DNA from 2 places in the Streptomyces sp. NPDC002125 genome. Region 1 is predicted to be linked to the other one. Evidence: riboswitches for the same ligand, from Rfam matches in the RefSeq annotation. Region 1 holds a riboswitch; the other holds the start of a gene.
What was found. Region 1 has a riboswitch for glycine ahead of gcvT (glycine cleavage system aminomethyltransferase GcvT). Riboswitches for the same ligand answer to the same signal wherever they lie in the genome.

Region 1 (14,566 bases):
CGCGCCCACACGGCCCGGGCCTGGATGGGGGCCAATGCCGCGCACCGGGCCGCCGCCGTGCTCCAGCGCCTCGCCGACCACACGCCGGAGCGGGTCGTCATCGACGGGCTGGAGTACCGGGAAGGGCTGAGCGCCGTCTCCGTACGCGCGGGGGTGGCCGGGAACGTCGTCCCCGACGTCTGCGAGATCTCCCTCAACGCCCGCTTCGCACCCAGCCGTTCGCCGGAGGAGGCCGAGGAGTACGTGCGCGGGCTCTTCCCGGCGGACCAGTTCCCGCCCGAGGAGTACGAGTTCGTGGTCACCGAGGTCGTGCCGGGGGCCCTGCCGGGTCTGGACCGGCCGGCGGTCGCCTCGCTGGTCGGCCTCCTCGGCGCCGAGCCGCGCCCCAAGCTGGGCTGGACCGACGTGGCCCGGTTCACCGGACTCGGCGTCCCCGCCCTGAACTTCGGACCGGGCGACCCCTCCCTGGCGCACACCGCGGGGGAGTACGTTCCGGTGGCCCAGCTCGGCCGGTGCGAGGACGCGCTGTCGGCCTGGCTGAAGTGACCGGGGGAGCGGCCCGGGTGTCCGGCAGATGGTGCCGGTGGCCGCGGAGACCGGTCCGGCGCCGGTGCGAGCGGTCCGGTGGTACGAGTGGCAGGGAGAAGGGCCGGCGAGGCATCGCGCGGCCGATGGCCCGGCACCGACGCCCGGCCATCGGCTGATCGGGCCAACGCGGGCTCCGGCGCAGGGCCGGCTCCGAGCAGCTCTGGCAGAGTCGACGGGGTCAGGGGGCCGTGGTCGGCGGCGCCCGCACCTCAGCGATTCGGGGAGATGCCATGAGCGGAGAGGGAGGCGGCCCCCGCCCGTACGTGTGCGGAGCCCGTGAGCCCCGCCCGTACGTGTGCGGAGCGCGTGGGCCCAGTCCGCACGCGTGCGGAGCTTTCGTACCCCGCCCACCCATGGGCCCGGGAGGACCCGGAGCGGCAGGGGGCACCGGCCGGGGGCCCGAGCCGCCGCCGTCCTGGCGAGCGCCGGCCGGTCTGCCGGCCCGCACCCACGGCCGTCCGCCGTGGTGGCGCGAAGCCGAGGGGCGACGCTCCCCGGTCGGGCCCGGTCAGGGCGGCATCGCCGCCGCCCCGCCCGTATGAGACAGCCCGAACCGCGCGCCGAGGGTGCCGGGCCCTTCACGACACGGCTCACCTGGCAGCCACCCGGTGGCGGCAGCGCGCTCTGGGAATCCCGGCTCGCCCGGCGGCGCGGGCTCATCACCGTAACGTCACCCGGGGCGGCCACCGCCCATCACGCCCGCGCCGACCGCACCGCCGTCGCACGGCTGCGCAGGCTCAACGCGATCGCCGCCACCGCCTTCGTCCTCGGTGGACTGCTCTTCGCCGCCGGAGCCGCCGTCGCCCAGTTCGGCTCCGGTGACGCCACCACCTGCGCGTCGATCTACTTCGCCGGCGGCCTGTGCTTCAACACCGGCGGATACGTGTCCCTGCTCCAGGTGATCAACGCGCCTCGTCATGTGCCAGGGGGCGAAGGTGCCCTGGTCACCCGGCGCTGGCGCTGGTGGAGCTACGAGCCGGGGCGGGCCGACTGGCTGAGCACGTTCGTGCTGTTCGCCGGGACCCTGGTGTTCGGAATCAACCTGCTCGACTCCTTCCTGCAAGGGCTGAGCGTGCAACAGATCAACCGGCTGATCTGGACCCCCGACATGATCGGCTGCCTGCTCTTCCTGATCTCCGGGCACCTCGCCGTCGTCGAGATCTGCCACGGTCGGCCGCGCCTGCTGCCGCGCGAGCTGGGCTGGTGGATCGTCGCCGTGAACCAGCTCGCTCCGTCCTCTTCATGGTCTCGGCACTCGCCGCCTACACCCGCCCGGCCACCGGCAGCCTGAGCAACGCCGACATCGCCAACTGGGGCACCCTCACCGGCGCCCTCTGCTTCTCCGCGGCCGGGCTGCTGCAGTTCTACGAACGGCCGTGACCTTCAGGCCCTTGGGGTCCCGCCCCCGCGAACCCCCTCGGCCGGAGCGCTACCGGCCGGCCTCGGGCTCCGCCTGCCGGGTGCCGTCCGACAGCCGGGCCCGCAGCCAGAGCACCAGCCGCTCATCGGGGTCGTCCAGATCCAGGCCGACCTGCTCCCTGGCCTGGCGGAGCCGGTAGCGGCAGGTGTTCGGGTGCACGGCGAGCCGCTCCGCGGCCCCCGCCATGTCGCAGCCCGCCGCGAGCCAGGCGTTCACCGTGCGGGAGTAATCCGTGCCGTGCTCCGCGTCGTGCGCCAGCAGCCGCTCCCAGGCGCCGCCCTCGAACTCCCGCTTACCGCGCGTCAGTTCAGCCAGACGCAGCAGGGTCACCCGGGCCTGGACGTCGTCGACGAGCGCGACCGGGCGCTCCGCGTCGAGACAGCGCAGGACCAGGTCCGCGTCGTCACGGGAGTCCACCGCCCGCGCGAGCCCGGCCACCAGGGCCCCCAGCCCCGCCCGCACCGGCATCCGCAGGGCCTGCCCCGCCCGGTCCACGATGGCCTGCGCCAGCTGCCTGTGCCGGGCCGCTCCGCGCTCGCCGGCCGCCGGGAGCAGTGCGTAGACGACCCCGTCGGCGAGGACGCAGGCATGACGCCCGTAACGGGCTTCGCACTGGAGGCGTACGAGGTCGAGCAGGCGCAGCGCCGTCTGCTCGACGTCCGGCGCGGTGCTGACGCCCGCCGGGACGAACGCCGCCACCCGCACCGGATCGGTGCCCGCGCCCAGGCCGAGGCGGTGGGCCGCGGTGTCCGGGTCGACCGTGCCGTCCAGGACCCGGCGCAGCAGGTCACCGCCCAGATGCCGGGCCAGCTCCTGCCCGGCGCGGGCCCGCAGCAGCAGGAGGGCCGCCGTGGAGGCGCCCTGGGCGAGGGCTTCCACGGCGTCGGGGGCGAGAGTGCCGTCGTCGACGACCCAGAGGGAGCCGAGGGTCTCACCGCCCGCCCGCACGGTGACCGCGAGCCGGGGCAGGTTGTCGCCGTCGAGCGCGGGAAGGCGCAGGGGCGCCCCCGCGGCGAACAGGGCCCGGTACTGCGCGGCGTTCTCCGGGCTGTCGGGGACCTGGAGACCGAGGATGCCCTGGCGGCGGTCCTCGTCCACGGTCTGCCCGGGCACGGTCGAGTAGGCGAGGATGCGCTGGCGCGGGTCCTCGACGGCGGTGGCCCCGCCGACCGCCGCGGCGATGGCGTCCGCCAGGGCGAACAGGTCCCCGGAGGCGCTGGGCGCACCCCCGCCGCCCGCGCCGGCCGCCGAGGAGAGCAGCAGGTGGACCCGGTGCCAGGCCGCGTCCTCGTCGACCGCGAGCAGCGCGATCCCGGCCCGCTCGGCCGCTTCTACGGGGCCGTCCGCACCCCGTACGACCACGGCCGCCATCCGGGCGGCCGCCGCGGCGTGCAGCAGCGGGCCGGCCGCGGCGGCCCGTACCCCGACCGCGAGGAGCACGGCACCGGGTGTGTCCGGCAGGGCCGCGTCGGCGTCGTACAGCAGGACCTCGCCCACCGGCACGCCGAGCCCGGCCGGTGCCGCGACGGCCCGCACGGACGACCCGCCGAGCACATCGAGCAGATCACTGAGAGTGGGGACGTCCATGGGGCCTCTCGGTTCGTGGTCCGGGACCGGCCGGACCGAAGGCACGGGGGCGCTTGGGCATCATCTTTGGCCGATCGCAACATGACTTTAGGCGTCTCTTGTTCCGACGGACAACCAGGCCGGGGCCCGGCCCACGGAGACTCAAGGCATGACAGCAGCACCCGCAGTACGTGACCGCGCGACCGCCGCCGCGCGCACGGCCGGCGTCACGACCAGCACCGTCCACGACGTGTCCGGCATCGCGGCCGTCGCCGACTTCTTCAGCGACGTGTGGCAGACCCCGCGCAGCGTCCCGCCCTACCCGGCCGAGGTCCTGCACAGCCTCGTGCACGCCGGCGGCGCCGTGCACGCCGCTCACACCGGACAGGGCGACCTCTGCGGCGCGGCCGTCGCCGTGTTCGGCGAACCGCGCGCCCGCGACGTGTACTCCCTCGTGGCGGCGGCCCGCACCAGCGACCGGGGCGTGGGGCTCGCGGTGAAGCAGGCGCAGCGGGTGTGGGCCCTGGAGCGCGGGGCCGGCTCCATGCGCTGGACCTTCGACCCGCTGGTCGGCCGCAACGCCCGCTTCAACCTCGTCAAGCTGGGCGCGGAAGGCACCGAGTACCTCGTCGACTTCTACGGGCCGATGACCGACGGCCTCAACGACGGCGACGAGAGCGACCGCCTCACCGTCACCTGGGACCTGACACGGGACCGCCCCCTCACCGAGCGGCCCGAGGAATCGTCCGGGGCGGGGGGGAAGGCCGTCGCCACCGCCCCCGACGGCGCCCCGCTCGCCGTCCGCGCCGGGGACACCCTCCGCTGCCGCGTCCCCGACGACATCGTGAAGCTGCGTGCCGCCGACCCGGCGCTCGCGCTGCGCTGGCGCCACGCCGTCCGTGACGTCTTCACCCAGGCCTTCGCCGACGGGTACACCGCCACGTCGATGTCCCGCGACGGCTGGTACACCCTCACCCCCGCCGGCTCACGCATCCAGGAAGGCGGCCCGGCATGAAGCTGGAAAGCGTCGAACTCCTCCACGTCGCCATCCCCCTGGTGACCCCGTTCCGTACGTCGTTCGGCACGATGACCACCAAGGACACCTTCCTGCTCCGTGTCGTCACCGACGAGGCGGAGGGCTGGTCGGAGTTCGCCGCCGACCCCGAGCCGCTGTACTGCTCCGAGTACGTGGCGGGCGCGGAGACCGTGATCCGCGACTTCCTGCTGCCCCGCGTCACCGCCCGGCCGGACCTGACGACCGCCGCCCTGGCCCCCGCCATGGCGAAGGTCAAGGGCCACGAGCTGGCCAAGGCCGCGCTGGAGACGGCCGTGCTCGACGCCGAACTGCGGGCCCACGAGATGTCCCTCGCCACCTATCTCGGCGCCGTCCGCGACCGGGTGCCCGCCGGGGTGTCCGTCGGCATCAAGGACTCGGTCCCCGCCCTCCTGGACGACGTGGAGCGCTATCTCGCCGAGGGCTACGTCCGGATCAAGCTGAAGATCGAGCCCGGCTGGGACGTCGAGCCCGTCCGCGCCGTCCGCGAGCGCTTCGGGGACGGCCTGCCGCTCCAGGTGGACGCCAACACCGCCTACACCCTCGCCGACGCGGACCATCTGCGCCGTCTGGACGAGTTCGGCCTGCTGCTCATCGAGGAGCCGCTGGAGGAGAACAACCTCCACGCCCACGCCCTCCTCCAGCGCCGCATCGCCACCCCCGTCTGCCTCGACGAGTCGCTGCACAACGCCCGGGACACCGCGTCGGCCATCGCGATGGACGCCTGCCGCGTCGTCAACATCAAGCCCGCCCGGGTCGGCGGCTACCTGGAGGCCCGCCGCCTGCACGACGTCGCCTCCGCCCACGGAGTACCCGCCTGGTGCGGCGGCATGCTGGAGACCGGCATCGGCCGCGCCCCCAACCTGGCCCTCGCCGCCCTCCCCGGCTGCACCCTGCCCGGCGACACCTCGGCGTCCAGCCGCTACTTCGCCGAGGACATCACCGAGCCGTTCGTCCTCGAAAACGGCCACCTGCCGGTGCCGCGCACGCCCGGCATCGGCATCAGCCCGAGGCAGGACGCGCTGCGCCGCTTCACGACGGCGCGCCGGTACCTGTACGGGGGCGCCGCCGGACGGTGACACGAGCCGACGCGAGGCCGACCGGGCGCCGGCGCGGCCTCGCGTCCCATGCGGCACGCGAGCCCCGGTGCCGGGACCGTTCCCTCAGCACTCGATGATGTTCACCGCGAGCCCGCCCCGGGCCGTCTCCTTGTACTTCACGGACATGTCCGCGCCCGTCTCCTTCATGGTCTTGATGACCTTGTCCAGGGAGACCTTGTGGCTGCCGTCGCCGCGCAGCGCCATCTTCGCCGCCGTGACCGCCTTGACCGCGGCCATGCCGTTGCGCTCGATGCAGGGGATCTGGACGAGGCCGCCGACCGGGTCGCAGGTGAGGCCCAGGTTGTGCTCCATGCCGATCTCGGCGGCGTTCTCCACCTGCTCCGGGGAGCCGCCCAGGACCTCGGCGAGGGCGCCGGCGGCCATGGAGCAGGCGGAGCCGACCTCGCCCTGGCAGCCGACCTCGGCGCCCGAGATGGAGGCGTTCTCCTTGAAGAGCATGCCGATGGCTCCGGCGGCCAGCAGGAAGCGGACCACGCTGTCGTCCTTCTCGGCCTCGGTGCAGCCGCCCGCCGCGAAGTTCATCCAGTAGTGCAGGACCGCCGGGATGATGCCCGCCGCTCCGTTGGTCGGGGCGGTGACGACGCGGCCTCCCGCGGCGTTCTCCTCGTTGACCGCCATCGCGTAGAGGGTGATCCACTCCATGGCGTGCGTCTGGGGGTCGCCCTCCGCGCGCAGCTGCCTGGCGGAGTTCGCCGCGCGGCGGCGGACCTTCAGGCCACCGGGCAGGATGCCCTCCCGGGACATGCCACGGGCGATGCAGGCCTGCATGACGCGCCAGATCTCCAGGAGGCCCTCCCTGATCTCGGCCTCGGTGCGCCAGGCCTTCTCGTTCTCCAGCATCAGCGAGGAGATGGACAGGCCGGTCTCGCGGGCGAGCCGCAGCAGCTCGTCGCCGGTGCGGAAGGGGTGCTTCAGGACGGTGTCGTCCGGGACGATCGGGTTCTCCCCGGCCACCGCGTCCTCGTCCACGACGAAGCCGCCGCCGACCGAGTAGTACGTCTTCTCCAGGAGCGGGGCGCCGTCGCGGTCGTACGCGAGGATCGTCATCCCGTTCGCGTGGTACGGCAGGGCCTTGCGGCGGTGCAGGACCAGCTGCTCGTCGGCGTCGAAGGGGATCTCGTGCATGCCGAGCAGGCTGAGGCGCCCCGAGGCGCGGATCTCCTCGACGCGGGTGTCGGCGCCCTCGACGTCGACGGTGCGGGGCGACTCGCCCTCCAGGCCGAGCAGTACCGCCTTGGGGGTGCCGTGGCCGTGGCCGGTCGCACCGAGCGAGCCGTACAGCTCGGCCCTGACCGAGGCGGTGTGGGCCAGCAGGCCCTCGTTCTTGAGGCGGCGGGCGAACATGCGTGCCGCGCGCATCGGGCCGACCGTGTGGGAGCTGGAGGGGCCGATGCCGACCGAGAAGAGGTCGAAGACCGAGAGGGCCACGGGAGTACTCCTAAGGCGTTGGTGGACGTCGTTGTCCGCCGGGTGGTGCGGGGACGGGCCGGTGGGCCCGGGTGCGCGGGGCAAAGGGGTGGGGGCACCGCGCACACAGGTTCAGTGTGCGCGGTGCCCCCACCCGGCGTGCAAATCGCGGGTGACTACTTGACGCCGGGGTACAGCGGGAACTTCTCGGCCAGCGCGACGACGCGGGCCTTGAGGGCGTCGGCGTCGTACGCGGGCTTCAGCGCGGCCGCGATGATCTCGGCGACCTCGGTGAAGTCCTCGGCCTGGAAGCCACGGGTGGCCAGGGCCGGCGTGCCGATGCGCAGACCCGAGGTGACCATCGGGGGCCGCGGGTCGTTCGGGATGGCGTTCCGGTTGACCGTGATGCCCAGCTCGTGGAGCCGGTCCTCGGCCTGCTGGCCGTCCAGCTCGGAGTTGCGCAGGTCCACCAGGACCAGGTGGACGTCCGTACCGCCGGAGAGGACGGAGACGCCCGCCTCGGTGACGTCCGGCTGCACCAGGCGCTCGGCGAGGATGCGGGCGCCGTCCAGGGTGCGCTGCTGGCGCTCCTTGAACTCGTCGGTCGCCGCGACCTTGAAGGAGACGGCCTTGGCCGCGATGACGTGCTCCAGCGGGCCGCCCTGCTGGCCGGGGAAGACCGCCGAGTTGATCTTCTTGGCGAGCTCCTGCGTCGACAGGATGACGCCACCGCGCGGACCGCCCAGGGTCTTGTGCGTGGTGGTCGTGACGACGTGGGCGTGCGGCACCGGGTTGGGGTGCAGACCCGCGGCGACCAGGCCCGCGAAGTGCGCCATGTCGACCATCAGGTACGCGCCGACCTCGTCCGCGATGCGGCGGAAGGCGGCGAAGTCCAGCTGGCGGGGGTAGGCGGACCAGCCGGCGACGATCAGCTTCGGCTTGGACTCCTTGGCGAGGCGCTCCACCTCGGCCATGTCCACGACACCGGTGTCGTCGACGTGGTACGGGACCACGTTGTAGAGCTTGCCGGAGAAGTTGATCTTCATGCCGTGGGTCAGGTGACCGCCGTGGGCGAGGTTCAGGCCCATGATCGTGTCGCCCGGCTTGAGCAGCGCGAACATCGCGGCGGCGTTGGCCTGCGCACCCGAGTGGGGCTGGACGTTCGCGGCCTCGGCGCCGAAGAGCGCCTTGATGCGGTCGATCGCGATCTGCTCGACCACGTCGACGTGCTCACAGCCGCCGTAGTAGCGGCGGCCGGGGTAGCCCTCGGCGTACTTGTTGGTCAGGACGGAGCCCTGCGCCTCCATGACCGCGACCGGAGCGAAGTTCTCCGAGGCGATCATCTCGAGGGTGGACTGCTGACGGTGGAGCTCGGCGTCGACGGCGGCGGCGACGTCCGGGTCCAGCTCGTGGAGGGAGGAGTTGAGAAGCGACATCAGGTGGTCCCTTGGGTCTCAGTTGCCGGAGAACGCGGTGTACTCGTCCACGGAGAGAAGGTCCTGCGGCTCCTCCGTGACGCGCACCTTGAACAGCCAGCCGCCCTCGAAGGGGGCGGAGTTCACCAGCGACGGGTCGTCCACGACGTCCTGGTTCGCCGCGGTCACCTCGCCGGTCACCGGCGAGTACAGGTCGCTGACCGACTTGGTCGACTCCAGCTCGCCGCAGGTCTCGCCCGCGGTCACCGTGTCGCCGACCTCAGGGAGCTGGGCGAAGACGACGTCACCGAGCGCGTTGGCCGCGAACTCGGTGATCCCGACCGTCGCCACACCGTCCTCGGCGGCCGACAGCCACTCGTGCTCCTTGCTGTACCGCAGCTGCTGGGGGTTGCTCATGACCTGAATTCTCCTGTACGCGGGGGAGTGCTGATGAACGGTGGTCTTACGGTGTGAGACACGACTGCGTCACGTGTGCGGCGGTCCGTGTCACTTACGGCGCTTGTAGAAGGGCAGTGCCACGACCTCGTACGGCTCGTGCGTGCCCCGGATGTCCACCCCGACACCCTCGGTGCCGGGCGCGGCGTGCGCCGCGTCCACGTACGCCATGGCGATCGGCTTGCCCAGGGTGGGGGACGGCGCGCCCGAGGTGACCTCGCCGACGACCTCGCCGCCGACGACGACCGGGTAGCCGGCCCGCGGCACCCGGCGGCCCTCGGCGACCAGGCCGACGAGCTTGCGGGGCGGGGCGGTCTCCGCGCGCTCCGCGGCGGCGGCCAGCGCCTCACGCCCCACGAAGTCGCCCTCCTTCTCGAACTTCACGACCCTGCCCAGGCCCGCGTCGAACGGCGTCAGCGCGGTGGTCAGCTCGTGCCCGTACAGCGGCATGCCCGCCTCCAGGCGGAGCGTGTCCCGGCAGGAGAGCCCGCAGGGGATCAGGCCGTAGGGCGCGCCGGCCTCGGTGAGGGCCTTCCACAGCTGCTCGGCGTGGGCGGGAGCCACGAAGAGCTCGAAGCCGTCCTCGCCGGTGTAGCCGGTACGGGCGATGAGCGCGGGCACACCGGCGACCGTGCCGGGGAGGCCCGCGTAGTACTTCAGTCCGTCCAGGTCGGCGTCGGTGACCGACTTCAGTACGGCGGGGGAGTCGGGGCCCTGGACGGCGATCAGCGCGTACGCGTCGCGGTCGTCCCGCACCACGGCGTCGAAGCCCCCGGCGCGCTCGGTGAGGGTGTCCAGGACGAGCTGGGCGTTGCCCGCGTTGGCGACCACCATGTACTCGGTGCCGGCCAGGCGGTAGACGATCAGGTCGTCCAGGATCCCGCCGTCCTCCGCGACGATCATCGTGTAGCGGGCCCGGCCCTCGCCGACGGTGGCGATGTTGCCCACCAGCGCGTAGCTCAGGAAGGCCGCGGCCTGCGGTCCGGTGACGGTGATCTCACCCATGTGCGACAGGTCGAAGAGTCCGGCCCGGGTGCGTACGGCGTTGTGCTCGTCGCGCTCGCTGGCGTACCGCAGGGGCATGTCCCAGCCTGCGAAATCGGTCATGGTGGCGCCCAGGGAGCGATGCAGGGCATCGAGGGCGGTCTGACGGGGGGCGGCGCTCGGGGCAGTGCTCATGGACATGGCTCCAGGGCATGACGACAGGGGGTGGTTCCCTCCCCATCTGTCATCGGAACCTGAGAGGTTCGCCGAGAGCCCCTGAAGGGGTCCTGGAGGGGGCATCCCCTTCAGGGTCGGCTTGCACCTTGGGTGGGGCCGCGAGGCGGCCCGCTTTTCAGATCTGCCTCATCCACGCGGTACGGGGCCTGAGAGATTCAAGGGAGGAACTTGCTCCTTCGGCGCCCGGCGCACACGGTGACCGGGACTCTCCCGCGCGGATTCAAACGGCCGGTATGCAGTTGGCGGGGTCATCATCGCACGCATTGGGGGAGAGTGGGGCGTCCCGGTCGGGACCCGCCCCCACGGCGACGCCTGCGGCCGGAACCGCTTGTGCCGCATTACCCTTTCTTTACACTTCTTGGGCAGGTCAGTGGGTGACTCGGCAGGGGGAGGCGATGACGTTGCAGCGCTACGCGACGAGCGCGGGGGCCGCACACGGTGCGATGCCCCAGCAGGCGGGCGCGCCGGCCCGGGAGGCGCTCGGCGGGCAGGCACCGGTGGTGCGTGATCTCCGGGGCACGGCCGGAGAGGGCGCGCGCAGCCTCGACTTCGCTCCGGGCGACGTGGTCGTGGTCTCCGGGCTGCCGGGCAGCGGGAAGTCCACGCTGATCCGGCGGGCGGTCCAGGAGCACGCGATCGACTCCCAGGACACCCGGGACCGCTGGGCCGCCGCTCTGCCCGGCTTACTCCCGTACGCCCTCTACCGCCCGCTGGTGCGCGCCGCGCACTACGCCGGGCTCCGGCGGGCCCTGCGCTCGGGCGCGTCCGTCGTCGTCCACGACTGCGGCACGCAGGCCTGGGTGCGGCGCTGGCTGGCGCGCGAGGCCGGGCGCCGCGGCGCCACGCTGCACCTCGTCCTCCTCGACGTCACGCCCGAGGCGGCCAGGCAGGGGCAGCGGGAGCGCGGACGGGGTGTCTCCGGTTACGCCTTCGCCCGGCACCGCCGCGCGGTGGGCCGGCTGCTGCGCGAGACCGAGAGCGGTCTGCTGCCGCCCGGGTGCGCCTCGGCGGTACTGATCGACCGCGAGACGGCCGGCGCCATCACCCGTATCTCGTTCCCGGACGCGCGGCCGGGGCAGGAGTAGTACGGAGAACCGAAGAGCGCCCGTCCGGGGACCCGGAAGGGCGGGTTCCGAGGCGTCACCGTTCGCATACGCACAGTTCGCGACGGCCCGGCCGGCTGTCCGGAATCTGGACGGTACGGCCGAGCGGCGTGGGCCCCCGCCTGCGGCGCTGCCCCACGGCCGCGAGCCGGTCTAAGGTTTCTGCCGCACAGCATGGCGAGAAAGGGACACAGACACCGTGGACATTCCGGCCCAGGCACAGGCCCCGACGCATCCGTCGCACGGATGGCCGGCCAACGAGCTCGAAGAAGTGCTCACCGCCTCGCTCGGCGTCCCCGGGGCGGGCGGACGGCTGGTCGAGGTCCTCGGCCGCAGCCGGATCTGGGTGCCCCTGCCCAACGGCGGCGGCCCCGACAGCCCTGACCTCGATCTGCCGGCGATCGAGCTGGAGGGCGGCGCGTACGTCCCCGTGTTCAGCTCCGAGGGCCAGTTCCTCCAGTGCGTCGGCTCCCATGTCTCCTTCACCGTCGCGCCCGCACGCGAGTTCGCCCGCGGACTGCCCCCGCAGCTCGGCATGGCCGTCAACCCGGGCGGCGCCGTCGGCGTCCCCCTGCCCCCGCCCGCCGTCGCCGAGCTCTGCCGGGCCGGACGCACCCCGCTGGACGGCCCCGCGAGCGGCGGCCGGGTGCGGCTGTACGAGCCGGACTGGAAGGAGGACCCCGTCGACTTCCTCTCCGCCGTCGCCGCCGAGTTCCAGGCCACGGGCGTGGTGAGCACCGCCCGCAGGACGCTGGCCAGCATCGAGGGCGACAGCCCCGTCCTCTTCGTCGGCGTCGAGTTCGCCACCTGGGACGGCGCGGGGCAGAGCGCCCCGATGGAGGCGCTGGGCCGTGCGCTGGGCCGCGTCCAGGTGCCCTGGCCGGTCAATCTCGTCCTGCTGGACGTGGCACAGGACCCGGTCGGCGACTGGATGCTGGAAAAGGTACGCCCGTTCTACCGGCGCGAGGGTCACTGACAGCGGGAGTGCCCGCCGCCCCGTGGCGTCAAGACGGTGTCAGGGGCGGCGCATAAGCTGGTTGGATGACGAGGCCGCCCCCGTGTGCCCGGGAGCGGAACGGCAGCACCGCGAAGCACGCGTCAACAGCGGATCGAATGAGGGGCGGGACCCAGGGTGAGTGCGTCAGGCACGGGGGCGGCCGGCGGGGTGTCCCCCGCTCGGGCGGGGGCGGGAGCCGGGGGACAGGTCGAGCACATGCTGCGCCAGGTGGCCCCCGGACGCCTCGACGCGTACGAGGCGCTGCTGCGCTCCCTGGCGGACGGCCAGGTCTGGATGCTGCTCTGGCACGGCACGGCGGGTTCCCCCGACGCCCAGTACGGCAACATGGAGGTCGACGGCCTGGGTTACGCCCCGTGCGTGACCTCCCCGCAGGAGCTCTCGGCGAGCGGCTGGAACAGGGCGCACGAGGTGACCACCGGCCGCGACATCGCCCGCGCCCTCTTCCCCGACCGCTGGGGCATCTGGCTCAACCCGCACGCCCCCGGCGGCGGCGTCGGCATCCCCTGGCTGGACCTGCGGCGCATCGCCACCGGCCTCGACCGGATGCCCGCGGGCCCGCTGCGGCTCACCGAACCCGCCATCGAGATCCCGCAGTTCTACGCCCTGCTGTCGCAGAACGCCCACCGCACGCCCGCCGTCCGCGCGCTGCGCCGCGCCTGGGTGCAGCCCGCGCTCGGTGTCCCGTATCTCGCGATCGGGCTCGACCTCTACGACACCGGACGCCCGTCCGTCGACGCGGTCCGCGCGATGATGCAGCAGTCGATCGGCGTGGTCCCCGACGGGCTCCCCGTCTCCACGGTCTCGATGTCCGACGAGTACGACCCGGTCGCGATGTGGCTGCAGGCCAACTCCCGGCCCTTCTACGACCGCGAGGCGCACGCCCCGGCCCCCGCCGCCCAGGGCTACGGCTACCCGCCCGCCACCGGCCCCGCTCCGTACGCCTACTGACCGGCCGTCCGCCGTCCTCGGCGGGGTCCGGGACCGCCGCCGGACCTGTGCCGGACGTGTGGGGAAAGCGTGCCGATCGGCTGCCGACGGCCCCGGCCGGACAGCCAATTGGTCACTTGATCAACGCTGTTGGGCGTCATGTCCGTTATCGCGGAATAGTGACCGAGAGGTCCGCTCAGTGAGCACGGCTGTCCGGATAACGGAAGCCCCTTGGCAGCATCACGTTTGAGCAAACATTCACCGCCAGGTCTGGCGGGTGATCGCAAAGTGGTTGAAGACTCCACACAGCAGGTGGTCCATGCCCGGCACACCCCTCTTTCAAACAGGGTCTGTTCGGCTGCACATCACCACATGTGTCACATTTCGTAAGAGCCGCTACCGCGGCGGTCACAGGCCGGCCATCCGCCGGCCGAGAGGGGTCTCCAGCGCAATGACGGCACCGATCGAGACCACCGGGGCGGACGCGCGGCCCGAAACGGTGCTGGAAGGCGCCGGGCGCAAGGAGATCGAGGGCCGCTCGCTCGGCCGGATCGCCTGGACCCGCTTCAAGCGGGACAAGGCCGCGATGGCCGGTGGCATCGTTGTCGTGCTGCTGATCCTGACCGCCATCCTGTCCAAGCCGCTCCAGTCGCTGCTCGGGCTCGACCCCAACGCGTTCAACCAGAGCCTCGTCGACCCCGTCATGCTGGCCCCCAAGGGCGCCCTGGGCGGGATGAGCTGGGACCACCCGCTCGGTGTCGAACCGCAGACCGGACGCGACATCCTGGCGCGCATCCTCGAAGGCTCCTGGGTCTCCCTCGTCGTCGCCGTCGGCTCCACGCTGCTCTCGGTCGTCATCGGCGTCGTCATGGGTGTCGTGGCCGGGTTCTACGGCGGCTGGGTCGACAGCTTCATCAGCCGTCTGATGGACACCTTCCTTGCGTTCCCGCTGCTGCTCTTCGCGATCTCCATCTCCGCCTCCCTGCAGGGCAACGCCTTCGGGCTGGAAGGGCTCACGCTGCGGATCGCGGTCCTCATCTTCGTGATCGGCTTCTTCAGCTGGCCCTACATCGGCCGCATCGTCCGCGCCCAGACCCTGTCGTTGCGTGAGCGCGAGTTCGTCGAGGCCGCCAGGTCGCTCGGCGCCCGCGGCCCGTTCATCCTGTTCCGCGAGCTGCTGCCGAACCTGATCGCGCCGATCCTCGTCTACTCGACGCTTCTGATCCCCACGAACATCCTCTTCGAGGCCTCCCTGTCGTTCCTCGGCGTC
Region 2 (14,566 bases), on a different contig from region 1:
CCGCTGCGGGGCGGAATTCCCGAGCGCGCCTCAGAGACGACCTCCACCATCTCGATCTCCGGTATCGAGGCGTACGAGGCCGAGGCGACGGGGCAGACGTCCCTTCCCTCGCTCTCCCCGGAGGCCCAGGCCGCGGTCGACGCGCTGCCCGCAGGATCCGCGCTCCTGGTCGTGCGCCGAGGCCCGAACTCGGGCAGCCGCTTCCTGCTGGACGGCGACCTGACGACGGCCGGCCGTCACCCGCAGAGCGACATCTTCCTCGACGACGTGACCGTGTCGCGGCGTCATGTGGAGTTCCGCAGGAGTCCGGACGGTAGTTTCACCGTGGGCGACGTCGGCAGCCTCAACGGCACCTACGTCAACCGTGAGCGCATCGACTCCGTCGCGCTGTCCAACGGCGACGAAGTCCAGATCGGTAAGTACCGGCTGGTCTTCTACGCGAGCCAGCGGGGCGTGTGACCCTTCCCCGGACACCGTCCGGGGGGACCACCAGGAAGGCCCATGCTGCGAACACCGACAGGCGGTGCCGGTCACGGCACCGCCGCCGCGGGCGAGCGCACGATGAGCATCGGCACGGTGCTCCTCCAGCTGCGCGACGAATTTCCCGAAGTCACCATCTCCAAGATCCGCTTCCTGGAGACGGAGGGGCTGATCGAGCCCCAGCGGACGCCGTCGGGCTACCGGAAGTTCGGTCCCGCCGATGTCGAGCGGCTGGCGCAGGTCCTGCGCATGCAGCGGGACCACTACCTGCCCCTCAAGGTCATCCGCGAGCACCTGGAGGCCCTGGCCCGCGGTGAGCAGGTCGCGCTGCCGTCCCAGGGCGCGCAGGGCGAGCTGGGGGACGGCAGCTGGGACCAGGACCCGGGCGCGGCGACAGCGGCCCGTATCGGCCGCTCCGAGCTCCTTGCCGCAGCCGGCGTCACCGAGGAGCAGCTCGACGAGTGGGAGTCCTACGGGCTGGTCGTGCCCGCGTCCGGCGGGAGCTACGGCGCCGAGGCGGTGACCGTGGCCAGGCTCGTGGCCGATCTCGGCCGGTTCGGGCTGGAACCTCGGCACCTCAGGGCCGTCAAGGCAGCTGCGGAGCGTGAGGCCGGGCTGGTCGAGCAGGTGGTCGCACCCCTGCGCAGGCACCGGAATCCGCAGACCAGGGCCCATGCCGAGGCGACCGCCAAGGAGCTCGCAGAACTGTCCGTGAGGCTCCACGCGGCGCTCGTGCAGTCCGCGCTGAAGGTGAGCTTTCACTGACCTTGGAGGAGCCCGACTATCCAAACATGGCGGGCACGTCCTAGGGTTGCTGTGTGAACGAGCTCGACGTTGTGGGTGTCCGGGTGGAAATGCCCTCCAACCAACCGATCGTGCTCCTGCGTGAAGTGGGAGGCGACCGGTACCTCCCTATCTGGATCGGCCCTGGGGAAGCGACCGCGATCGCCTTCGCCCAGCAGGGCATGGCTCCGGCCAGGCCGCTGACCCATGATCTCTTCAAGGATGTGCTCGAGGCCGTGGGCCAGGAGCTCACCGAGGTCCGCATCACGGACCTCAGAGAAGGGGTCTTCTACGCGGAGCTGGTCTTTGCCAGCGGGGTCGAGGTGAGCGCGCGTCCCTCCGACGCCATAGCGCTCGCCCTGCGCACCGGTACGCCGATCTACGGCAGTGACGGAGTGCTGGACGATGCGGGCATCGCCATCCCGGACGAGCAGGAGGACGAGGTGGAGAAGTTCCGCGAGTTCCTCGACCAGATCTCGCCGGAGGACTTCGGTACCAACAGCCAGTGACCCTCCTCGGAGGGGCGGCGTCAGCACATCCGACAAGCCGTTCCCGTAAACCAGTCACGGGAAACCACCCTCAGGGTGATTATCACTCGGCGTGCCGAGTGTGGCGATCGTTGACGCACCCCTGGTGACTGCCTACCTTCGAGATGGCAGGTCAAGGACGGAGGTCGGCGTGAGAAGCAGCGGCGACGGTACGGCTGCGGGTGGGCCGTACCGGCAGCACGGCAGTGCGGCCGACCACTCCATCAGACAGCCGGTTCAGCCGGCGGTGGTGGCAGCGGACGGTGTGGCAGTGGCGGGTGACATCGGCTATCGGGGGCCCACAGCGTGCGCTGCGGCGGGTATCACCTACCGACAGCTGGACTACTGGGCGCGTACGGGGCTCGTCGAGCCGAGCGTACGCCCGGCCTACGGGTCGGGGACGCAGCGGCTGTACAGCTTCCGGGACGTGGTGCTCCTCAAGATCGTGAAGCGGTTCCTGGACACAGGGGTCGCTCTGCAGAACATCCGCACCACTGTCCAGCATCTCAGGGCACGCGGATTCACGGATCTCGAGCGCATGACCCTGATGAGTGACGGGGCGACGGTCTACGAGTGCTCCTCGCCCGACGAGGTCGTGAGCCTGCTCCAGGGGGGCCAGGGCGTCTTCGGGATCGCCGTCGGCGTCGTCTGGCGGGATGTCGACGCGGCGCTCTCCCAGCTCCACGGGGAGCGGGTCGACACCGGGGAGACGCTGATCGGGCACAACCCCGCCGACGAACTGGCACGCCGGCGCAACCGCGCGGTCTGATCCGGCGGAGCAGCAACAGAAGCCCGAACCCGAGCCGCCCCGCCCCGCGCACGCGTCGGGCGGGGCGGTTGTCAGTGGCGTAGGGCACCATCGGTCCATGTGAGAGCCGCGCCCACGATTCTGCATCTGGACATGGATGCCTTCTACGCCTCTGCGGAGCAGGCGGCGAAGCCGAGTCTGCGCGGCAAGCCGGTGGTGGTGGGCGGCCTGGGGATGCGCGGCGTCGTCGCCACCGCTTCGTACGAGGCCCGGCGGCTCGGCGTCCACTCCGCGATGCCGATGGCCCAGGCGCGGAGGCTGGCTCCCAACGCGGCCTATCTGGTCCCGCGCTTCTCGCTCTACCGGACGGTGAGCGACCAGGTGATGGAGTTGCTCGGGCGGCTGTCACCGCTCGTCGAGCCGCTCAGCCTGGACGAGGCCTTCGTCGACCTGGAGGCCGGCGGGGTCGCCGACGACTCGGCCTCCGCCCGTGTGATCGGCGTGGAGCTGCGTACGGTGATCAGGGCCGTCACCGGCCTCAGCGGCTCCGTGGGTCTGGCCGGTTCCAAGATGCTGGCGAAGATCGCCTCCGAGGAGGCCAAGCCCGACGGGCTGATGCTCATCGAGCCCGGCACCGAGCGCGAGCTCCTCGCGCCGATGTCCGTGCGCGTCCTGCCCGGCGTGGGGCCCGCCACAGGCGACCATCTGCGGCGCGCCGGCATGACCGTCGTCAACGACCTCGCGGAGGCGGGGGAGGCCGAGCTGGTGCGCCTGCTGGGCAAGGCGCACGGCGTCGCGCTCCACCGCATGGCCCAGGGGTTCGACGACCGGCCCGTCGTCGCTGAGCGGGACGCCAAGTCCGTATCGGTCGAGGACACCTTCGACGTCGACCTGCACGACCGTGTGCGGGTCAGGACCGAGGTGGAGCGGCTGGCGGACCGGTGTGTGGGGCGGCTGCGCGGGGCCGGGCGCTCCGGGCGCACCGTCGTGCTCAAGGTGCGCCGCTACGACTTCTCCACGCTCACGAGGTCCGAGACTCTGCGGGGCCCCACGGACGACCCCACGGTGGTCAGGGAGGCCGCCGCGAGGCTTCTGGAGGCCGTCGACACCACCGGCGGCGTGCGGCTGCTCGGAGTCGGAGTCACGGGGCTGGCGGACTTCACCCAGGAGGACCTCTTCGCGCAGGCCGCGGAGGCGGAGCACGCGGCGGAGGAGGCCGTGGCATCCGGCACCGCCCCCGGGACGCCCGATGCGGCGGCACGGGAGGCCCCGGAGAGCGAGGAGCGCCCGGCGGCCCGGCGATGGTCCGCCGGGCACGACGTACGGCACGAGGTCCATGGACACGGATGGGTTCAGGGCAGCGGCGTCGGCCGGGTCACGGTGCGCTTCGAGGAGCCATGGACGCCGCCCGGCCGGGTGCGGACGTTCCGTATCGACGATCCGCAGTTGCAGCCGGCCGATCCGCTCCCGCTGGTGCGGGAGCCCGCGGACTACTCCTCCTGGCCGGCCAGCCGTCCGAAGTCGCGGTCCGGGGCGGCGGGCCCTGCCGACGGGGCGGAGTCCAGCCCGTAATGACGGTAGAGCTGGAGTTCCTGTTCGGGGGAGAGATGGCGGCCGACGCCGAAGTCCGGCGCGTCCTTGATCAGGGCCCGGTCGAAGGGGATCAGCAGCGCCCCGTCGACGAATTCGCTCGGCTCCAGCGGGACGAACGCGTCCCTGGTGAAGAGACCGGTACGCACGGCGGCCCATTCGGGTACGCCCGTGGCGTCGTCGAGATACACCTCGTCCACCGTTCCGATCTTGGCACCTTGACGGTCGAAGGCCTTTCGGCCGATCAGGCTGCGCGGATCGATGTCGGTCTGCACGGTGCCTCCCACGGGTCACAACTGCATCAGGGTGGTCGCAACTGCTCCACAGGCACTACGAAAGGACAGATCCGGGGTATCGGCCACTCGAGACGGCGCGCTCCGTCCCCGCTGGTAGGCTGGAACCGGCTGCTGACCCCGTGCGGGAGAGTCCTCCGGAGCGATCCGGAGGCGCCGAAGGAGCAACTCCTCCCCGGAATCTCTCAGGCCCCCGTACCGCACGGACGAGGTCACTCTGGAAAGCAGGGCGGAATCCGTGCGGCACACGCCGCCGCGGGCGCCGCCCTCACCGACGGTGAAAGCCGGTACGCCCCAGGGCGTCCCGGTGAAGCTCTCAGGTCGAGATGACAGATGGGGAGGCCGTACGGGCAGCCACGCCGTGGCGCCCCTCGCAGGTCGTGGCAGACCAGGAGGCCTCCATCATGACCCCCCGTCGCACTCCGCTCTCCCAGCTGGAGCAGGGCATTCCCTTCGAGCAGCGCCACATCGGGCCCGACGCAGGGGCACAGGCGAAGATGCTCGCCCAGGTCGGTTACGGCTCCCTCGACGAGCTCACCGCCGCCGCGGTGCCCGACGTGATCAGGAGCGCCGAGGCGCTGGACCTCCCCGAGGCCCGTACCGAGGCCGAGGTCCTGGCCGAGCTGCGCGTCCTCGCCGACCGCAACCAGGTGCTGGCCCCGATGATCGGGCTCGGCTACTACGGCACGTTCACCCCGCCGGTGATCCTGCGCAACGTCATGGAGAACCCGGCCTGGTACACGGCCTACACGCCGTACCAGCCGGAGATCTCCCAGGGGCGCCTCGAGGCCCTCCTGAACTTTCAGACGATGGTCGCCGACCTCACCGGCCTGCCGACCTCGGGAGCCTCGCTCCTCGACGAGGGCACGGCCGCGGCCGAGGCCATGGCCCTGGCGCGGCGGGTCGGCAAGGTGAAGGAAGGCGTCTTCCTGGTCGACGCCGACACGCTGCCGCAGACCATCGCCGTGATCCGGACCCGCGCCGAACCGACCGGCGTCGAGGTCGTCGTCGCCGACCTCACCGACGGCATCCCGGCCGAGACCGCCGAGCGCGGCGTCTTCGGCGTGCTGCTCCAGTACCCGGGCGCGTCCGGGGCCGTGCGTGACATCAAGCCCGTCATCGACCAGGCGCACGAGCTGGGGGCGATCGTCTCCGTCGCCGCCGACCTGCTGGCCCTGACGCTGCTCACCTCGCCCGGCGAGCTCGGCGCGGACATCGCCGTCGGCACCACCCAGCGCTTCGGCGTCCCGATGGGCTTCGGCGGACCTCACGCCGGCTTCATGGCCGTACGCGAGAAGTTCGCCCGCAGCCTGCCCGGCCGCCTCGTCGGTGTCTCCGTGGACGCGGACGGCGACAAGGCCTACCGCCTGGCGCTGCAGACCCGCGAGCAGCACATCCGCCGCGAGAAGGCCACCAGCAACATCTGCACCGCACAGGTGCTGCTCGCCGTCATGGCCGGCATGTACGCCGTCTACCACGGCCCGGACGGGCTGCGCACAATCGCACAGCGCACCCACCGCTACGCCGCCGTCCTGGCCGAGGGGCTGCGAGCCGCCGGCAACGAGATCGTGCACGACGCGTACTTCGACACCCTCACCGTGCGGGTGCCGGGGACGGCGGCCGACGTCGTCGCCGGTGCGCGTGAGCGCGGGGTCAATGTGCGCCTCGTCGACGCCGACCACGTCTCCGTCGCCTGCGACGAGACCACCACCCGGGCCCGGATCGCCGCGGTCTGGGCGGCCTTCGGCGCCGACGGCGACATCGAGGCACTGGACGCCGAGGCGGCCGACGCCCTGCCCGAGGGGCTGCTGCGCACCGACGCGGTCCTCACCCACCCGGTCTTCCACCAGCACCGCTCCGAGACGGCGATGCTGCGCTACCTGCGCAGGCTCGCCGACCGCGACTACGCGCTGGACCGCGGCATGATCCCGCTGGGCTCCTGCACCATGAAGCTCAACGCGACCGCCGAGATGGAGTCCATCACCTGGCCCGAGTTCGGCGCCCTGCATCCCTTCGCCCCCGCCGAGCAGGCGCAGGGCTTCCTCACCCTCATCCGTGAGCTGGAGGAGCGACTCGCCGAGGTCACGGGTTACGACGCCGTCTCCATCCAGCCCAACGCGGGCTCGCAGGGCGAGTTCGCCGGTCTCCTGGCCGTGCGCGCCTACCACCGTGCCAACGGGGACCACGGCCGTACCGTCTGCCTGATCCCGTCCTCCGCGCACGGCACCAACGCGGCGAGCGCCGTGATGGCCGGGATGAAGGTCGTCGTGGTGAAGACCGCCGAGGACGGGGAGGTCGACATAGAGGATCTCCGGGCCAAGATCGCGCAGTACCGCGACGAGCTCGCCGTCCTGATGATCACCTACCCCTCCACGCACGGGGTCTTCGAGGAGCACGTCGCCGACATCTGCGGCGAGGTGCATGACGCCGGCGGTCAGGTGTACGTCGACGGAGCCAACCTCAACGCCCTGGTCGGCCTCGCCAAGCCGGGCCACTTCGGCGGTGACGTCTCCCACCTGAACCTGCACAAGACCTTCTGCATCCCGCACGGTGGCGGCGGCCCGGGCGTCGGCCCGGTCGGCGTGCGAGCCCACCTGGCGCCGTACCTCCCCAACCACCCCCTCCAGCCCGCCGCGGGCCCGGAGACCGGCGTCGGCCCGATCTCGGCCGCCCCGTGGGGCTCGGCGGGCATCCTGCCCATCTCATGGGCGTACGTACGCCTGATGGGGGGCGAGGGCCTCAAGCGTGCGACGCAGGTCGCCGTACTCGCGGCCAACTACATCGCCAAGCGCCTGGAACCGCACTTCCCGGTCCTCTACAACGGCCCGGCCGGTCTGGTCGCGCACGAGTGCATCGTGGACCTGCGGCCGCTGTCCAAGGAGACCGGCGTCACCATCGACGACATCGCCAAGCGGCTGATCGACTACGGCTTCCACTCGCCGACCATGTCGTTCCCGGTGGCCGGGACGCTAATGATCGAGCCGACCGAGAGCGAGGACCTCGCGGAACTGGACCGGTTCTGCGACACGATGATCGCCATCCGCGGCGAGATCGACAAGGTCGCCTCCGGGGCCTGGAGCGCGGACGACAACCCGCTGCGCAACGCCCCGCACACCGCTGCCTCGCTCGGCGGGGAGTGGACCCACGCCTACAGCCGCGAGGAGGCCGTCTTCCCGGCCGGCGTCACGCCCGCGGACAAGTACTGGCCGCCGGTGCGCCGGATCGACGGCGCGTTCGGTGACCGCAACCTGGTCTGCTCCTGCCCGCCGCTGGAGGAGTACGACCAGTAGGAGCGCGGACACGCGTCGGGGCCGGTGCGGAGAATTCTCCGGGCCGGCCCCCTTGTCTCTGCTGCCCCGGTCAGGCGGCCTTCACCACCCGGTCGCTCTTCAGCGGCCGGTGGGGGGCGATGACCTGCCCGTCCGGGAGCAGCTCGCCGGTGTCCTCGAAGAGCAGGACGCCGTTGCACAGCAGGCTCCATCCCTGTTCCGGGTGGTGGGCCGTCAGGCGTGCGGCTTCCCGGTCGTTGGAGTCGGCGGTCGGGCAGGGTGGCTGGTGCTGGCACATGGATGGGTTCTTTCGCTGCGTCGATTCGAGCGTCCTGCGGCTGGACGATGTGTTCATGGCCGCCCCCGTATCAGTCGGTCCGGTCCCAGTGTTGCCCCACGGGCGTCATTCCGCAGGGATTTCGCGGCAGCTGCTGTTCTCCTCCCATGACGCATCACCCGGCCGGACGGTTCGATCCAACTGGACTGTCCGTTCGGATGGTTCGGGGTGACCTGACCGGACTAGTCCGCACGGGACGTCGATGCGCCCCCGCAGGGAGTCCCGGCGGGGGCGCGTGATGACGCGGGGTCAGGCGGGCGACCCGAGAAGACCGGGGAGCTCGGGCAGGTCCGGCAGGGGCGCGGGGGTGACACGCAGTGTCATGACCGGGAGCAGCTCGGCGACATGATGCGGCCGGTAGGCCGTGATGCCCGGCGGGGCGGGCGCCAGAGGCACCAGCACATCGGTCGGGGCGAGCACCCCGCTGCCGGCGTCCGCCCCGGTGTCGTGGTGCAGCCAGAGGGTGAGCATGTACAGCTCGGGAACCGAGAGCAGGCGCGGCTGGTAGTGCGCCGACGACGACTCGGCCTGGCGCACGGCCAGTTCGGTCGAGAGGAGGTACGGGCCCTCGAAGAAGTGCGAGAAGGTCCAGCCGTCGGCGGTGAGCATGGTGTCCGCGGCGGCGACGGCGCGCTCGCCGTCACGGATCAGGAAGCGCCAGCCTGCCAGGCGGGTGCGCGGAGCTGCCTCGTTCGGGACGATCCGGTCCAGCACATGGACGGGAAGCGGGAGTTCGGGGCTCAGAGATCCCTGGACGGACCTGAGAGCGGGTGTATGGGCCTCGCGGACTGCGGTGGGAGAACCGAGTGCCGCGAGAACGCTGCGCAGTGCGGGCGCGGGTGCCGGTGAAACATGCAGCGGCATAGTGGGTCGCCTCTCACTTCTGAGACACGGTGATGCGTGGGCGGGTGCAGACGGCGCTGTCGGCGTGCGGGGCCAGAGGAAGGCCGGTGACGGGCGGACGGGCCGGTGCGTCAACTCTCTGCCTCGTTCGCAGAGTTTATACGACAAATGTTCACACGATGTTTCGGCTACCTGACCCGCATATTGCGCGCAAGGGGCATCTGAGCCTTTGAATTGCGGAGTTTCTGTGGATTCGGGCCGCTCCGGACCCCTGCCGCCAGGTATTTTCCCGATGCGGCGGTAGGCTGAAACCCGTCGGTGTTTCTACCACGCAACTCGATCGCGTGAACTGCATATGCCCCATGCCTTCGGAATGTGCCTCCGGCGTCGGCCACCAGACTAGTGGCTGTCCGAGGGCCGCGCAGGCGTTACGGATCATCTCGTCGGGGCATTATCGATCGTGATACGAGCGGCCTGTGCCGTGGGCCGCCCACTCGAGGAGGGACCCTTCGATGGGCGAGAAGGTCGTGGCGGGTGCCTTTGCCCCGTCCGATCGGCAGGCGTACCGCGAGAAGCTCACCCGGTGCCTGGCCGGGCTGGAGAGGCTCCTGTCGGAGCGGAGGTTCGATCGGCCCAGGAATCTCATGGGGCTGGAGATCGAGCTGAATCTCGCGGGTTCGGACGGCATGCCGAGGATGCGCAATGCTGAGGTGCTCCAGCGCATCGCCAGCCGGGATTTCCAGACGGAACTGGGGATGTTCAATCTGGAAGTAAACATTCTTCCCCACCGGCTGAGCGGCCGGGTTTTCGATCAGCTCGCCGAGGAGTTGCGCACCGGACTCGCATATGCCCATCGCAAGGCCGCGGAGGTCGACGCGGGGATCGTGATGATCGGCATCCTGCCGACCCTGGGGCGTGATGATCTGGTCTCGGCGAACCTCTCCGACGTGGACCGTTACACGCTCCTCAACGATCAAATGGCGGCGGCCCGCGGCGAGGAATTCACCCTTGATATCGAAGGGGTGGAGCGATTGGTCTCCACCTCTTCCTCGATCGCCCCGGAATCAGCCTGCACCTCCGTGCAGTTGCATCTCCAGGTGACCCCGGACCGCTTCTCCGACGTCTGGAACGCGGCCCAGGCCATCGCGTCCGTACAGATCGCCCTCGGCGCCAACTCTCCCTTCCTGTTCGGCAAGGAGCTCTGGCGGGAGTCGAGGCCGCCGCTGTTCCAGCAGGCCACGGACGTCCGGCCGCCCGAACTCAGGAATCAGGGGGTGCGCCCGAGGACCTGGTTCGGGGAGCGCTGGATCGGATCGGCGTACGAGCTCTTCGAGGAGAATCTGCGCTACTACCCGCCGCTGCTGCCGATCTGCGACGACGAGGACCCGCTGCGCGTCCTCGACGAGGGCGGAGTGCCTGCCCTCGCCGAGCTCGTCCTGCACAACGGCACGGTCTACCGCTGGAACCGCCCGGTCTACGGGCTGGCCGACGGCGTGCCCCATCTGAGGGTGGAGAACCGGGTCCTGCCCGCCGGTCCCACGGTCGTCGACGTGATCGCCAACGCCGCCTTCTACTACGGACTCGTGCGCGCGCTCGCCGACGAGTCCCGGCCCGTGTGGGGCAGGCTGCCCTTCGAGGCGGCCGCCGAGAACTTCGACACCGCCTGCCGCCACGGCATCGACGCGGAGCTGCTCTGGCCGCGCCCCGGCCGCTCCGGCGGCGTGGCGAAGGTGCCCGCCGTCAAGCTCGTACGGGACGAACTGCTGCCGCTCGCCGCCGCGGGGCTGGACGCCTGGAACATCGAGCCCTCGGACAGGGACCGCTACCTCGGCGTGATCGAGGAGCGCTGCCGGCTCCGGGTGAACGGGGCCTCCTGGCAGGTCGACACCTACCACCGGGCGCTGGACGCGGGCCTCGAACGCGAGGGGGCGCTGGCAGCGACCACCCGGCGCTACGGGGAGCTGATGCAGGCGGGCGAGCCGGTGCACACCTGGCCGGTCGGCTTCCCCGCCCCCTGAGCGGGGCCGCCCGGTGTCCCGCCTCCGCGACGCCTTCGGGCAAGCTATGACCCGTAGCCGACGGAAGGTGCACAGGTGGAGGCGGGGCGCGTGGCTGAATCCATTCCTCACGAGGGGGTGTCCCGGCGGACCCTGAGCTCGGAGACGCTGCTCGTGCTGGCTCTCTCGCTCGGGGCCAGCGCGGTGTCCGCCCTGATCAGCTTCATCGGGTCGCTGACGAAACCGGGCGGCCTCAAGGACCAGGCCGCGACGCTGAACGGCTCGTACGCCCCGGGCCGGCCCTGGCTCGACCTGTCCTGGCAGCTCTTCGGCATCGCCACGGCGCTGGTGCCGGTCGCCCTGGTGGCCCATCTGCTCCTGCGGGAGGGCGCGGGTCTGCGGACCCTCGGCCTCGACCGCACCAGGCCCTGGCAGGACCTTGGCCGGGGCACTCTCGTCGCGGCGGGGATCGGCAGCGCCGGGCTGGCGTTCTACCTGGTGGCACGCGCCACCGGATTCAACCTCACGGTGGTGCCGGAGTCGCTGCCCGAGGTGTGGTGGAAGTTCCCCGTCCTGATCCTCTCCGCGCTCCAGAACTCCCTCGTCGAGGAAGTCATCGTCGTCGGCTATCTGCTGCGACGGCTGGGACAGTTGGGATGGACGCCCATGGCCGCGCTGGTGGCGAGCTCCGTGCTGCGCGGCTCGTACCACCTCTACCAGGGGATCGGCGGCTTCATCGGGAACGTGGTCATGGGCGTCGTCTTCGTGCTGCTGTACCGGCGCTGGGGGCGGGTCGGGCCGCTGGTCGTCGCGCACGCCCTGCTCGACATCGGGGCGTTCGTCGGTTACGCCCTGCTCGCGGGGAAGGTGGACTGGCTGCCGACCCCATGAGCAGGACGGGCCCCGCGCGAGCAGAAACGGCCCTGCCCACCGGGCTCAGAGCCCCGCGAGCAGTTCGCCGTCGACGACCGTGACCGCGCTGCCGGTCAGCAGGGTGCGCTCGCCCCGCAGCGAGGTGCGGACGAGGCCCGAGCGGGCCGAGGCCTGGAGGCCCGTGAGGTCGTCGCGGCCGAACCTGGCCGACCAGAAGGGCGCCAGAGCGGTGTGGGCGCTGCCCGTCACCGGGTCCTCGTCGATGCCGACCCGGGGGAAGAAGCCCCGCGAGACGAAGTCGTAGCCGCTCGTGGGGTCCTCGGCCGCCGCCGTGGCGATGACGCCCCGCCGGGAACAGGCGACGAGCGCGCGGAAGTCCGGCCGCAGAGCGCGTACGGTCGCTTCGTCGGCCAGCTCCACCAGGAGGTCGCCGACCTGCTCGCCCGTGTCATGGACGGAGAGGGGCGACGCGCCGAGCGCCTCGGCCAGTCCGGCCGGGGCGGACACCGGTGTCAGCGGCGCCGTGGGGAAGTCCAGCGTCAGCGTGCCGTCCTCGTGCGCCGTGGAGCGCAGGACGCCGGACAGGCTCGCGAAGCGCACCGTGCCGCTCGCGGCTCCCGTGGTGTGCAGGACGTGAGCGGTGGCGAGTGTCGCGTGCCCGCACAGATCGACCTCGGTCGTGGGGGTGAACCAGCGCAGCGCCCAGTCGGCGTCGCCGCCCGGCGGCAGTGGGTGGGCGAAGGCGGTCTCGGAGAGATTGACCTCGGATGCGATGAGCTGGAGGCGGCCGGCCTCGGGGAAGGTCCCGGAGTCCAGGATCACGACTCCGGCGGGATTGCCGGCGAAAGGGCGGTCGGTGAACGCGTCGACGATGCGGATCTTCATGGAGCAGACGGTAGGCGGACGGAAACGCGCGGTCCAAGGCCAATCGCGGATGCGCGGCTTCTGCCGTCGGTGGGTCAGCCCACGCCACGGGGGTGCCCCCTTTGTACTGTCCCGCAGTCGGCCACCGACCCCGGTGGCGCGCTCCGTGGTCCCCCGATCCGTCACCGACGGCTCCTAGGGTGGTGGAGGCCGGAGCGGGCAGCCGCTCGCACGAGCCGATGCACCCCCGGTCCGCGACTCGATGGGAGATTTCGATGGGCTCGTTCGATGTGCTGCTGGACGATGAACGCATCCAGCTCGACGCGTTCGTGAAGGACGGCCGGAGCGCCATCGAAGCAACCCTCGACGGCCTGGACAAAGAGCAGGTCCGTCGCCGGCTCGTGCCCTCGGCGACCACGTTGCTCGGGCTGCTCAAGCACGTCACGTGGATGCAGCGGGTGTGGTTCGAGGAATGCGTCGGCGGCACTCCCCGCCGGGAGCTCGGCCTGGTCCAGAGCCCGGACGAGTCCTTCGGGCTCACCGACGACGACACCGTCGTCTCCGTCAGGGCGGCCCATCAGGAGGCCTGTGCGACGGCCTCGGCGATCGTCGCGGGCCTGGCGCTGGACACCCCCGTGACCGGCCACCGAACCGGACCGCGCACGCTGCGCTGGGTGTATCTGCAAGTCCTGCGCGAGCTGGCCCAGCACTGCGGGCACGCCGACATCCTGCGCGAGCAACTGCTTGCCGCCGACCGGGTTCCGGGGCCGGACGCGACGGCGTAGACCCATGGGACCACTGTCCAGTGGATCATGACGGCCCGCCCGCCGGACGGTCCGACGGTCGGGGACCATGGTCGTGAACCAGCCGGCGGAGACATGGGGGTAGGGGAATCTTGGTCGCGTTCCACGCGTCCGCGCTGGACGGAGTCGCCCGCAATCCGTCGCTGCCGACACCGCTGCTGCTGCGCCTGCTCGCCTTCGACGGGGGCGGTGCAGGACCGCCTCGCCATGCCCTTCAGCGGGCCGGACTTCCCGAGTCGGCCGTCGTGGTGATCCTGGCCCACCCGAATCCGGGCGCCCGGATCGGCTTCGCCATGAGCGCCAGGGCGGAGCCCGCACCGCGGGCCCGGCTCGCGGACGATCATTCTCCCGGGGTGCGGGCCGCTCTCGCGTACGGACCCGAGGTGTACGACCCGCGTACAAAGGTCGCACCGCTCTCGCACGCCGTGTGTGTCCGCCTGCTCGACGACCCCGCCCCTTCTGTCCGGACGGCCCTGCTGGACTCGCCCCATCTGGCACCGTCGTTCGTGATGTCGATGGCCACGCATCACAGCTCGGCGGCGCGCCGGAAAGCGGTGCGTGCGTGGGAGGCTCTGCCGCCCGGCGACCGGTCGGCACTCCTGGCCGACCCTGATCCCGGCGTGCGTCGGGCCGGCGCACTCCGGGAGTGCCGACGGGACGCACACGTCACCGCCGAACTCCTCCGCGATCCGAAGTCCGCCGCCGAGGCGCTGCGCTGCGGGCTCCTCGTCCGCGCCGACGCCGAGCGGTGCGTCGCCGAGCGGACGCACCTGCCGGCCCTCGCCGGGAACCCGTCGCTGCCCGCCGACCTCGTGGAGCGGCTCGCTGCCGACCCCGACGAGGCCGTACGGCTCGCCATCTCACTCAGGCCGGAGCTGGACGAGACACGGCGTATGGAGATCGACTTCACGGTCGGGGACTTCGACCGGGGGGACGGCGTGCAATGGGTACGAGACGGGCTGACCGACCCCGAGGTGCTGCGACGAGCCGCGGTCTCCGCCCATCCGCTGCTCCAGCGTGCAGCCGCCCGCAGCCCTCACCTGCCGTCCGATCTGCTGCGCCTCCTCGCGCGCGTCGAGGACCCGGTGGTGGAGAACCACCTGGGCATTCACCACCCCGACACCCCGGAGGAGGTTCTGATGCGCGTGTTCGCGAGGCT

Region 2: another riboswitch for glycine. It lies ahead of gcvP (aminomethyl-transferring glycine dehydrogenase); the one in region 1 lies ahead of gcvT (glycine cleavage system aminomethyltransferase GcvT).

What each region holds. Positions count from the first base shown of each region.
Region 1 covers NZ_JBSFDD010000001.1:336,965-351,530, reverse strand. Annotated here, with positions in the region: gene dapE (succinyl-diaminopimelate desuccinylase) at 1-546, shown strand, start outside; partial or broken gene ACWCQM_RS01555 (hypothetical protein) at 1,127-1,968, shown strand; gene ACWCQM_RS01550 (PucR family transcriptional regulator) at 2,018-3,595, opposite strand; gene ACWCQM_RS01545 (chorismate synthase) at 3,744-4,589, shown strand; gene menC (o-succinylbenzoate synthase) at 4,586-5,707, shown strand; gene ACWCQM_RS01535 (L-serine ammonia-lyase) at 5,792-7,177, opposite strand; gene glyA (serine hydroxymethyltransferase) at 7,333-8,592, opposite strand; gene gcvH (glycine cleavage system protein GcvH) at 8,611-8,988, opposite strand; gene gcvT (glycine cleavage system aminomethyltransferase GcvT) at 9,079-10,206, opposite strand; glycine riboswitch at 10,374-10,471, opposite strand; gene ACWCQM_RS01515 (AAA family ATPase) at 10,644-11,333, shown strand; gene ACWCQM_RS01510 (enhanced serine sensitivity protein SseB) at 11,551-12,327, shown strand; gene ACWCQM_RS01505 (enhanced serine sensitivity protein SseB C-terminal domain-containing protein) at 12,565-13,317, shown strand; gene ACWCQM_RS01500 (ABC transporter permease) at 13,748-14,566, shown strand, end outside.
Region 2 covers NZ_JBSFDD010000042.1:32,088-46,653, reverse strand. Annotated here, with positions in the region: gene ACWCQM_RS39000 (FHA domain-containing protein) at 1-459, shown strand, start outside; gene ftsR (transcriptional regulator FtsR) at 502-1,245, shown strand; gene ACWCQM_RS38990 (bifunctional nuclease family protein) at 1,299-1,772, shown strand; gene ACWCQM_RS38985 (MerR family transcriptional regulator) at 1,942-2,559, shown strand; gene ACWCQM_RS38980 (DNA polymerase IV) at 2,659-4,110, shown strand; gene ACWCQM_RS38975 (PRC-barrel domain-containing protein) at 4,029-4,403, opposite strand; glycine riboswitch at 4,537-4,632, shown strand; gene gcvP (aminomethyl-transferring glycine dehydrogenase) at 4,826-7,711, shown strand; gene ACWCQM_RS38965 (DUF5999 family protein) at 7,782-7,988, opposite strand; gene ACWCQM_RS38960 (hypothetical protein) at 8,277-8,891, opposite strand; gene ACWCQM_RS38955 (glutamate-cysteine ligase family protein) at 9,383-10,888, shown strand; gene ACWCQM_RS38950 (CPBP family intramembrane glutamic endopeptidase) at 10,979-11,758, shown strand; gene ACWCQM_RS38945 (PhzF family phenazine biosynthesis protein) at 11,804-12,625, opposite strand; gene ACWCQM_RS38940 (DinB family protein) at 12,880-13,389, shown strand; gene ACWCQM_RS38935 (Mucin-2) at 13,500-14,566, shown strand, end outside.